Regions from separate parts of the Paenarthrobacter sp. TE4293 genome, predicted to be linked through region 3. Evidence: riboswitches for the same ligand, from Rfam matches in the RefSeq annotation. Region 3 holds a riboswitch; each other region holds the start of a gene.

Region 1 (2,262 bases), on a different contig from region 3:
CTGGACGGCCATGTAGGCGGCGTGCGGGCCGCCGAAGAACAGCGGAACGCCCAGGCGCTGCGCGGAACCGACGGCAATGTCGGCACCCTGCTCGCCCGGAGGGGTGATGAGCGTCAGGGAAAGAAGGTCGGCGGCGACCGTGACCAGCGCGCCGCGCTCCTTGGCCTCCGCGATCACGGCGGAGTGGTCGAACACGCGACCCGAAACGCCGGGCTGCTGGAGGACGACGCCGTTGATGGCACCTTCCGGGAGGCCGGTGGAGAGGTCGGCGACCTCAACCTCGAAGCCGAGCGCCTCGGCGCGGCCCTTGACGATGGCGATGGTCTGCGGGAGGCAGTCGGCGTCGAGGACGGTTTTGCCATCCTGGACGGCCTTGTTCTTATTGGCGCGGCGCATCATCAGGACGGCCTCTGCTACTGCGGTTGCTTCGTCCAGCAGTGAGGCGTTGGCGATCGGCAGGCCGACCAGGTCCTGGACCATGGTCTGGAAGTTCAGGAGTGCTTCGAGGCGGCCCTGGGAAATTTCCGGCTGGTAGGGGGTGTAGGCGGTGTACCACGCCGGGGACTCAAGGATGTTGCGGCGGATCACCGGCGGCGTCACGGTATCGAAGTAGCCCTGGCCGATCATCTGGACGGCGGTCTTGTTCTTGGACGCGAGCTTGCGCAGCTCAGCAAGGACCTCAACTTCGCTCAATGCGTTCTGCAGGGTGAGGGCGACGTCCTGGCGGATGTCGTTCGGAACGGCGGTGTCGACCAACGAATCGACAGTGTCGTAGCCGACGGACTTGAGCATGGTCTCGATGTCGGCCTGGCGGCGGGCGCCGATATGCCGATCGACGAAGGTGGTGGAGGCAGAACTAACCGTCACGAAGGAACTCCATTACTTGGGCGGCGTTTGGGTACGCCACAGCGGCTGGGTTCCTCCCCGCTCTGTATTGGACCTGAGAGTTTCCGCGCGTTGCGTGAGCAATCATCGCTTGCACCGTCGGTGAGCACAGCACTCTTTCACCCTTGGGGTGGGCTGAGCGCCTGCTGCTTTCCAGAGTTGCCTCGCCGCGGCGGTGCGTGGGCCTGAGAGATTCCTGGGGAGGGTTTGCTCCTACGGCGCCTGCATCACGTGCTTGCAGGACTCTCCCGCCGCAGATCAAAGGCATTTTCAGTTATGTATGACCCCGTTCAGGGCAGGCCACAAAGGTTAATTGTCCTACGTGTCGGGCACCGCCGCAAATGGGTGACCTGCTACTTCCGCAGCCGCTCGAGGACTCCCAGCAGGATTTCGACGTCGGCTTCCCGTCCTGCGTTGCCGTCGTCCTGGCCACCTTCGAACATTGCGTTGAAATAGAGGCCATCACCCATGTAGCTGACTGCCTTGGCCACCTCCGGACCGACGTCTTCGGCCAGGACATCCAGCCACCGCTGTTGAATGGCGGCAAACCTGCGGCGCGTTTCTTCGTGGGCTACTTCGGCCAGCCTGGTGGCAGCTACAAAAGCCCGGTCCATGGGTGTGCCCGCCCAGAGCGAGGAGCGGATGAAATAGGCAGCGGAGCCATCGGGCGCAGCCTTCATCAATTCCGTGTCCTCGTCGGCCAACAGGTCCAGCCGCTCCAGAAGGGCCGTAATCAGGGCCTCTTTGTTGGGGAAATGGTAGAGCAGCCCACCTTTGGATACCCCGGCGCGCTTGGCAACGGCGTCGAGCGTGGCAGCACGCTCCCCCACCTCAATCAGGAGGGCTTCGAAGGCATCCAGGACAGCGTCCCGGGCTACTGGTTTTCGTGGCATGTGTCCATCATTCCCTAAAGGCTCGCTGGGTTGTATTTGAAACTATACCGTCTGGACGGTACAGTAAGAGTCATGTTCTCGCCGTCCTCAACCCAAGCACCCCGTTCCGCTCGTCCCACGATGGGCCCGGCAGCACCGTGGCGCGATTGGACGGCACTGGCACTCCTGATGTTCCCGGTGCTGCTGGTGGCCGTCGACAACACCGCGCTCACCTTCGCCCTGCCTGAGATCGCCCGCTCCCTTGACGTGGGCGGCGTCCAATTGCTCTGGATTGTTGATGCCTACCCGCTGGTCCTCGCGGCGCTGCTCGTTTCCATGGGCAATTTGGGCGACAGGATCGGACGACGGCGGCTATTGCTGATCGGCAGCACCGGCTTCGCGGCGGTTTCGGCTGCTACGGCGTTCGCGCCTTCCGCTGAATGGCTCATTGCCGGACGCGCGGGCCTTGGCGTCTTCGGCGCCATGCTGATGCCCTCCACCCTCT
Region 2 (2,262 bases), on a different contig from region 3:
CCGGGTTGCGCGGCTGGTTCGAATCCTTCGTCGAAGGGCTTGCCAGCGGTGCGCCTGCCCTGCGCTCGGAACAGTTGGCCGCTTTGGCGCGTGCCGGCGTCGTAAGTTTTGTCGGGCCGGACCCGAAGTTCAGCGTAGACAGGGCCGCAAAAGTGTTTCGGGCGGTTTCGCCATGGGTTCACGATGAGCCGGTTGAAGCGCCGACCCTTATCGAGGCGATGTCGCCCGCCAACAGGGTGGGCATGAACGTCTCGCCGCTGTTGGAGCAGTTGATGGCCGATGGCTTAGTGCGGACCAAGATCATGATGGGTGGTGAGGGCGCACCCGTGCAGACCACAGGCTTGGACGTGGAGCCGCATCCTTACCGGCCCTTGGCGGCGAACGGATCCGTCACGGAAAACCTCTACGTTTTGGGCTTGCAATTGTCTGCGTCGCAGTGGGGCACTGCGATTGCCGCTGAAGCCCGGCCGCGGACCGGACAGGCCTACGCCAGTGGACAGCGGACTCTGCGGGACGCCGACGAGATTGCCCGTAGCATTCTGGCCCGCTAACCACCCACGGTTGCGGTGCAGCCCGGCCTTCGCTACTGTGTGAGCTGCATCACCCAGCTGGTGGTGCGCGCTTTTGATCCGCGGCGGGAGAGCCCTGCCGGTACATCACCCCAGGCGCCGTAGGAGCAAACCCTCCCCAGGAATCTCTCAGGCCCATGTACCGCCGCGGCGAGGCAACTCTGGAAAGCAGCCCGGGCAACCGGGCTCACCGAAGGTGCAAGCCTTCCTGCCCTGCAGGAAGGCGGAAACTCTCAGGTCCACCTACAGAGCGGGGAGGAACCCGAATCTTGTGGCACCCTGTGCCGCCTGAACGATGGAGTTCCAATGACGATTCAGCCTTCCACCGGTACCGATTCACCCCATCTCGAGCGCCAGCTCAGCAATCGCCATATCCAGCTCATCGCCATCGGCGGAGCGATTGGTACGGGCCTTTTCATGGGCTCCGGCAAGACGATCTCCGCTGCCGGACCGTCCGTCATTTTCGTGTACATGATCATCGGCTTCATGCTGTTCTTCGTCATGCGTGCCATGGGCGAACTGCTGCTGAGCAACCTGAACTACAAATCCTTCAGCGATTTCGCCGCGGACCTGCTGGGACCCTGGGCAGGGTTCTTCACCGGCTGGACGTACTGGTTCTGCTGGGTGATCACCGGGATCGCGGACGTCATCGCGATCGCCGGGTATTCCCAGGAACTGTGGCCGTCCTTGCCGCTCTGGGTACCCGGGCTGATCACCATCGGCATCCTCCTGCTCCTGAACCTGGCCACGGTAAAAGCCTTCGGCGAGACTGAGTTCTGGTTCGCCCTCATCAAGATCGTCGCCATCGCCGCACTGATCATTGTTGGCTTGTTCATGATCTTCAGCGGCTTCCAGTCCGATGCCGGACCGGCCACCTTTACCAACCTGTGGAGCCACGGCGGATTCTTCCCCAACGAATTCATGGGCTTCGTGGCCGGCTTCCAGATCGCCGTCTTCGCCTTCGTGGGCATCGAACTGGTCGGTACCACGGCCGCTGAAGCCAAGGACCCGGAGAAGAACCTGCCCAAGGCCATCAACTCCATTCCCATCCGCGTCCTGCTCTTCTATGTAGGCGCCCTGATCATCCTCATGTCAGTTACCCCGTGGACCCAATTCGCTGCCGAGCACAGTCCGTTCATCGCGATGTTCTCGCTCGCCGGTCTCGGCGCCGCTGCCACAATCGTGAACCTCGTGGTCCTGACATCCGCCATGTCGTCGGCGAACTCAGGCATCTACTCCACGTCCCGCATGGTGTTCGGACTGGCGCAGGAAGGCGACGCTCCCAAGGTGTTCGGCGCACTCTCCGGACGCAAAGTACCCCGCAACGCACTGTTCCTGTCCTGCGTCCTGCTGCTGTCCGGCGTCGTCCTCATGTACGCGGGCTCGGACATCGGCAAGGCGTTCGACATGGTCACCACGGTCTCCGCAGTGTGCTTCGTCTTCGTGTGGTCCATCATCCTGGCCAGCTACCTGGCCTTCCGGAAGCGCCGCCCGCACCTGCACGATTCCTCAGCCTTCAAGATGCCCGGCGGCGTGGTGATGGTGTGGGTGGTCTTCGCCTTCTTTGCCTTCGTCCTCTGGGCGCTGACCACGCAGCCGGACACCCTCGCCGCGCTGCTGGCCACACCAGTGTGGTTCGTGATCCTCGGCGCCGCCTGGTTCATCCTGCGTCGTCGTCCTGCCCACCTTGCCC
Region 3 (2,262 bases):
TCAACATCCCGTACCCGTTGCCGTTCATCGCTATCGCCCGGTCCGTCGCCGAGTCCTCGCTGCTGGAAGAATCCCGCCGGCTGCGGCAAACTGCCCGCGTCTACGATCTCCTCCGCACTGCCGGAGCCTCCGAGGACCACTGGCAGAGCCTGGTCCAGCGGCTTGCCACCGAGCTCGACGCGGACCTTTACGTGGTGGACCGCCGCTGCCTCCATCCCTGGCACCCGGACGGGGACGTCCTCCCGGTGTTCCTTGCCGAGGAGTGGGCTCCGTTGTCCGGGCAGGTGTCCCTCGCCGGGAAGAACTTCCAGTGGCACCGCATCCGAGGCCGGCACGTGCTCACCATGGACATTCCCACCCATGCCAACGCGCTCCTGGTAGTGCTGCCCCACAGCGAACCGCACCCGGACGCCGTCGTACTCCTCCACGCCGCAACCGTGCTGGGACTCCAGCTTTCTCGGATCGTTTTGTCTTTGGAGGGCCGCCACCGGTTGGCCGGTGAGTTCCTGTTACAGGCCATGGACGGACGTCTCGGCGTGGCCGAGATGGAGAGCCGGCTGGCGGGCTTTGAGGTTCCGCCCCAGGAATTACTGCTGGCCTCCATGGCGGCAGGCGCCTACCAAAAAACTGCGGACGACGGCGACAGGCTGGCCAACGTGCACGTCGAACTCTGGCGGCACGGGGTCGCGTCGGCGTCGCTGAAGCGGAACAACAGGCTCCACGTGGCGGTCCCGGCCGACGTGCCTGTCGACATCCTGGTGCACTGCGCTGGAAGGGAAACCTCGATCGGGATCAGCGCGCCGGCAGCTGTGGCGAATATTCAACGAGCGTTGCAGGAATCCCTTTGGGCGCTTGGTTCAGCCCGAGCCACCAACCAGGGGCTAACCCGCTACGAGCAGGGGCCGTCGTGGTTGGGACTCACCAGTTTCGAGGAAGGAACCGCGCTGGTACGGCGCCTTTTAGGCCCGATTTTCGACTATGAGCAGAGCCAGGAAGGCGATCTCATAGTCACCTTGAGGACGTATTTGGACTCGCAGCGTTCCTGGCAAAAGACCGCAACAGCGTTGTTCGCGCACCGGCAAACCATCATCTACCGGATACGGAAAATCGGCGAGCTGACGGGCCTGGACATGGGGGAAACGTCCACCGTCGCCCAGTTGTGGTTCGCTCTGCAGATCCATGAGGCGATGCATCAGTAGCCGCAGCTTGCTTGCGCTTTTTCAAACCAAGCCGCTATGGTGTGAAGCGTGTCACGGAAGTGGCGCAACGCTTTTGATCTGCGGCGGGAGAGTCCTGCCGGTACATCCAGTCAGGCGCCGTAGGAGCAAATCCTCCCCAGGAATCTCTCAGGCCCATGTACCGCCGCGGTTAGGCAACTCTGGAAAGCAGTCCGGGTCACCGGGCTCACCGACGGTGCAAGCAGGCAACCATTCCTGCGGAATCTCTCAGGTCCAATACAGAGCGGGGAGGAACCCCACATCATCGTGGCGCTCAGTGGGCGCCTGAATCATGGAGTTCCTCTTGACTGTTCAATCAACCCCCACCGCCTTCGCGGACCGGCACATTGGCGCCCGCCGCCAAGCCGACGTTGACACCATGCTCAAGGCCATCGGCTACGACTCAGTCGACGGCCTGGTAGATGTCGCCGTCCCCGATTCCATCCGCCAGGACACTGCCCTGAAGTTGCAGGACGCCCTCACCGAGGTGCAGGTCCTCGCCGAGCTCCGCAAGCTCGCGTCCAAGAACAAGACCGCCGTCCAGATGATCGGCCAGGGCTACTACGACACCGTCACGCCCCCGGTGATCCGCCGCAACATCCTGGAAGCTCCCGCTTGGTACACCGCCTACACCCCGTACCAGCCGGAAATTTCCCAAGGCCGCCTCGAAGCACTGCTCAACTTCCAGACGATGGTCCAGGACCTCACGGGACTTCCTGTAGCCAACGCCTCGCTCCTGGATGAAGCCACCGCCGTGGCAGAGGCCGTGCTGCTGATGCGTCGAGCCAACAAGTCCAAGACTGCCAAGGACGGCAAGACCGTCCTGGACGCAGACCTCCTCCCGCAGACCATCGCCATTGTGAAGGGCCGCGCTGAGGCGCTGGGCTTCGAGGTGCAGATCGCTGACCTTTCGGCTGGCCTTCCCGATGGCGACATCAACGGCATCGTCCTGCAGCAGCCCGGCGTTTCCGGCCGCGTCTTCGACCACTCCGGCGTCATCGCTGAGGCCAAGGAACGCGGTGCGTTGGTCACAGTCGCCGCCGAC

The links. Region 3 has a riboswitch for glycine ahead of gcvP (aminomethyl-transferring glycine dehydrogenase). Riboswitches for the same ligand answer to the same signal wherever they lie in the genome.
Region 1: it holds a riboswitch for glycine, as region 3 does, so the genes downstream of both, gcvP (aminomethyl-transferring glycine dehydrogenase) here and gcvP (aminomethyl-transferring glycine dehydrogenase) in region 3, are expected to answer to the same signal.
Region 2: it holds a riboswitch for glycine, as region 3 does, so the genes downstream of both, cycA (D-serine/D-alanine/glycine transporter) here and gcvP (aminomethyl-transferring glycine dehydrogenase) in region 3, are expected to answer to the same signal.

Annotation. Positions count from the first base shown of each region.
Region 1 is NZ_JBNJRY010000002.1:529,028-531,289, forward strand. Features, by position in the region: gene gcvP (aminomethyl-transferring glycine dehydrogenase) at 1-867, opposite strand, end outside; glycine riboswitch at 1,049-1,146, opposite strand; gene QF015_RS05790 (TetR/AcrR family transcriptional regulator) at 1,239-1,778, opposite strand; gene QF015_RS05795 (MFS transporter) at 1,851-2,262, shown strand, end outside.
Region 2 is NZ_JBNJRY010000006.1:52,161-54,422, reverse strand. Features, by position in the region: gene QF015_RS13345 (FAD/NAD(P)-binding protein) at 1-551, shown strand, start outside; glycine riboswitch at 626-724, shown strand; gene cycA (D-serine/D-alanine/glycine transporter) at 876-2,262, shown strand, end outside.
Region 3 is NZ_JBNJRY010000010.1:170,502-172,763, forward strand. Features, by position in the region: gene QF015_RS19195 (PucR family transcriptional regulator) at 1-1,199, shown strand, start outside; glycine riboswitch at 1,274-1,372, shown strand; gene gcvP (aminomethyl-transferring glycine dehydrogenase) at 1,522-2,262, shown strand, end outside.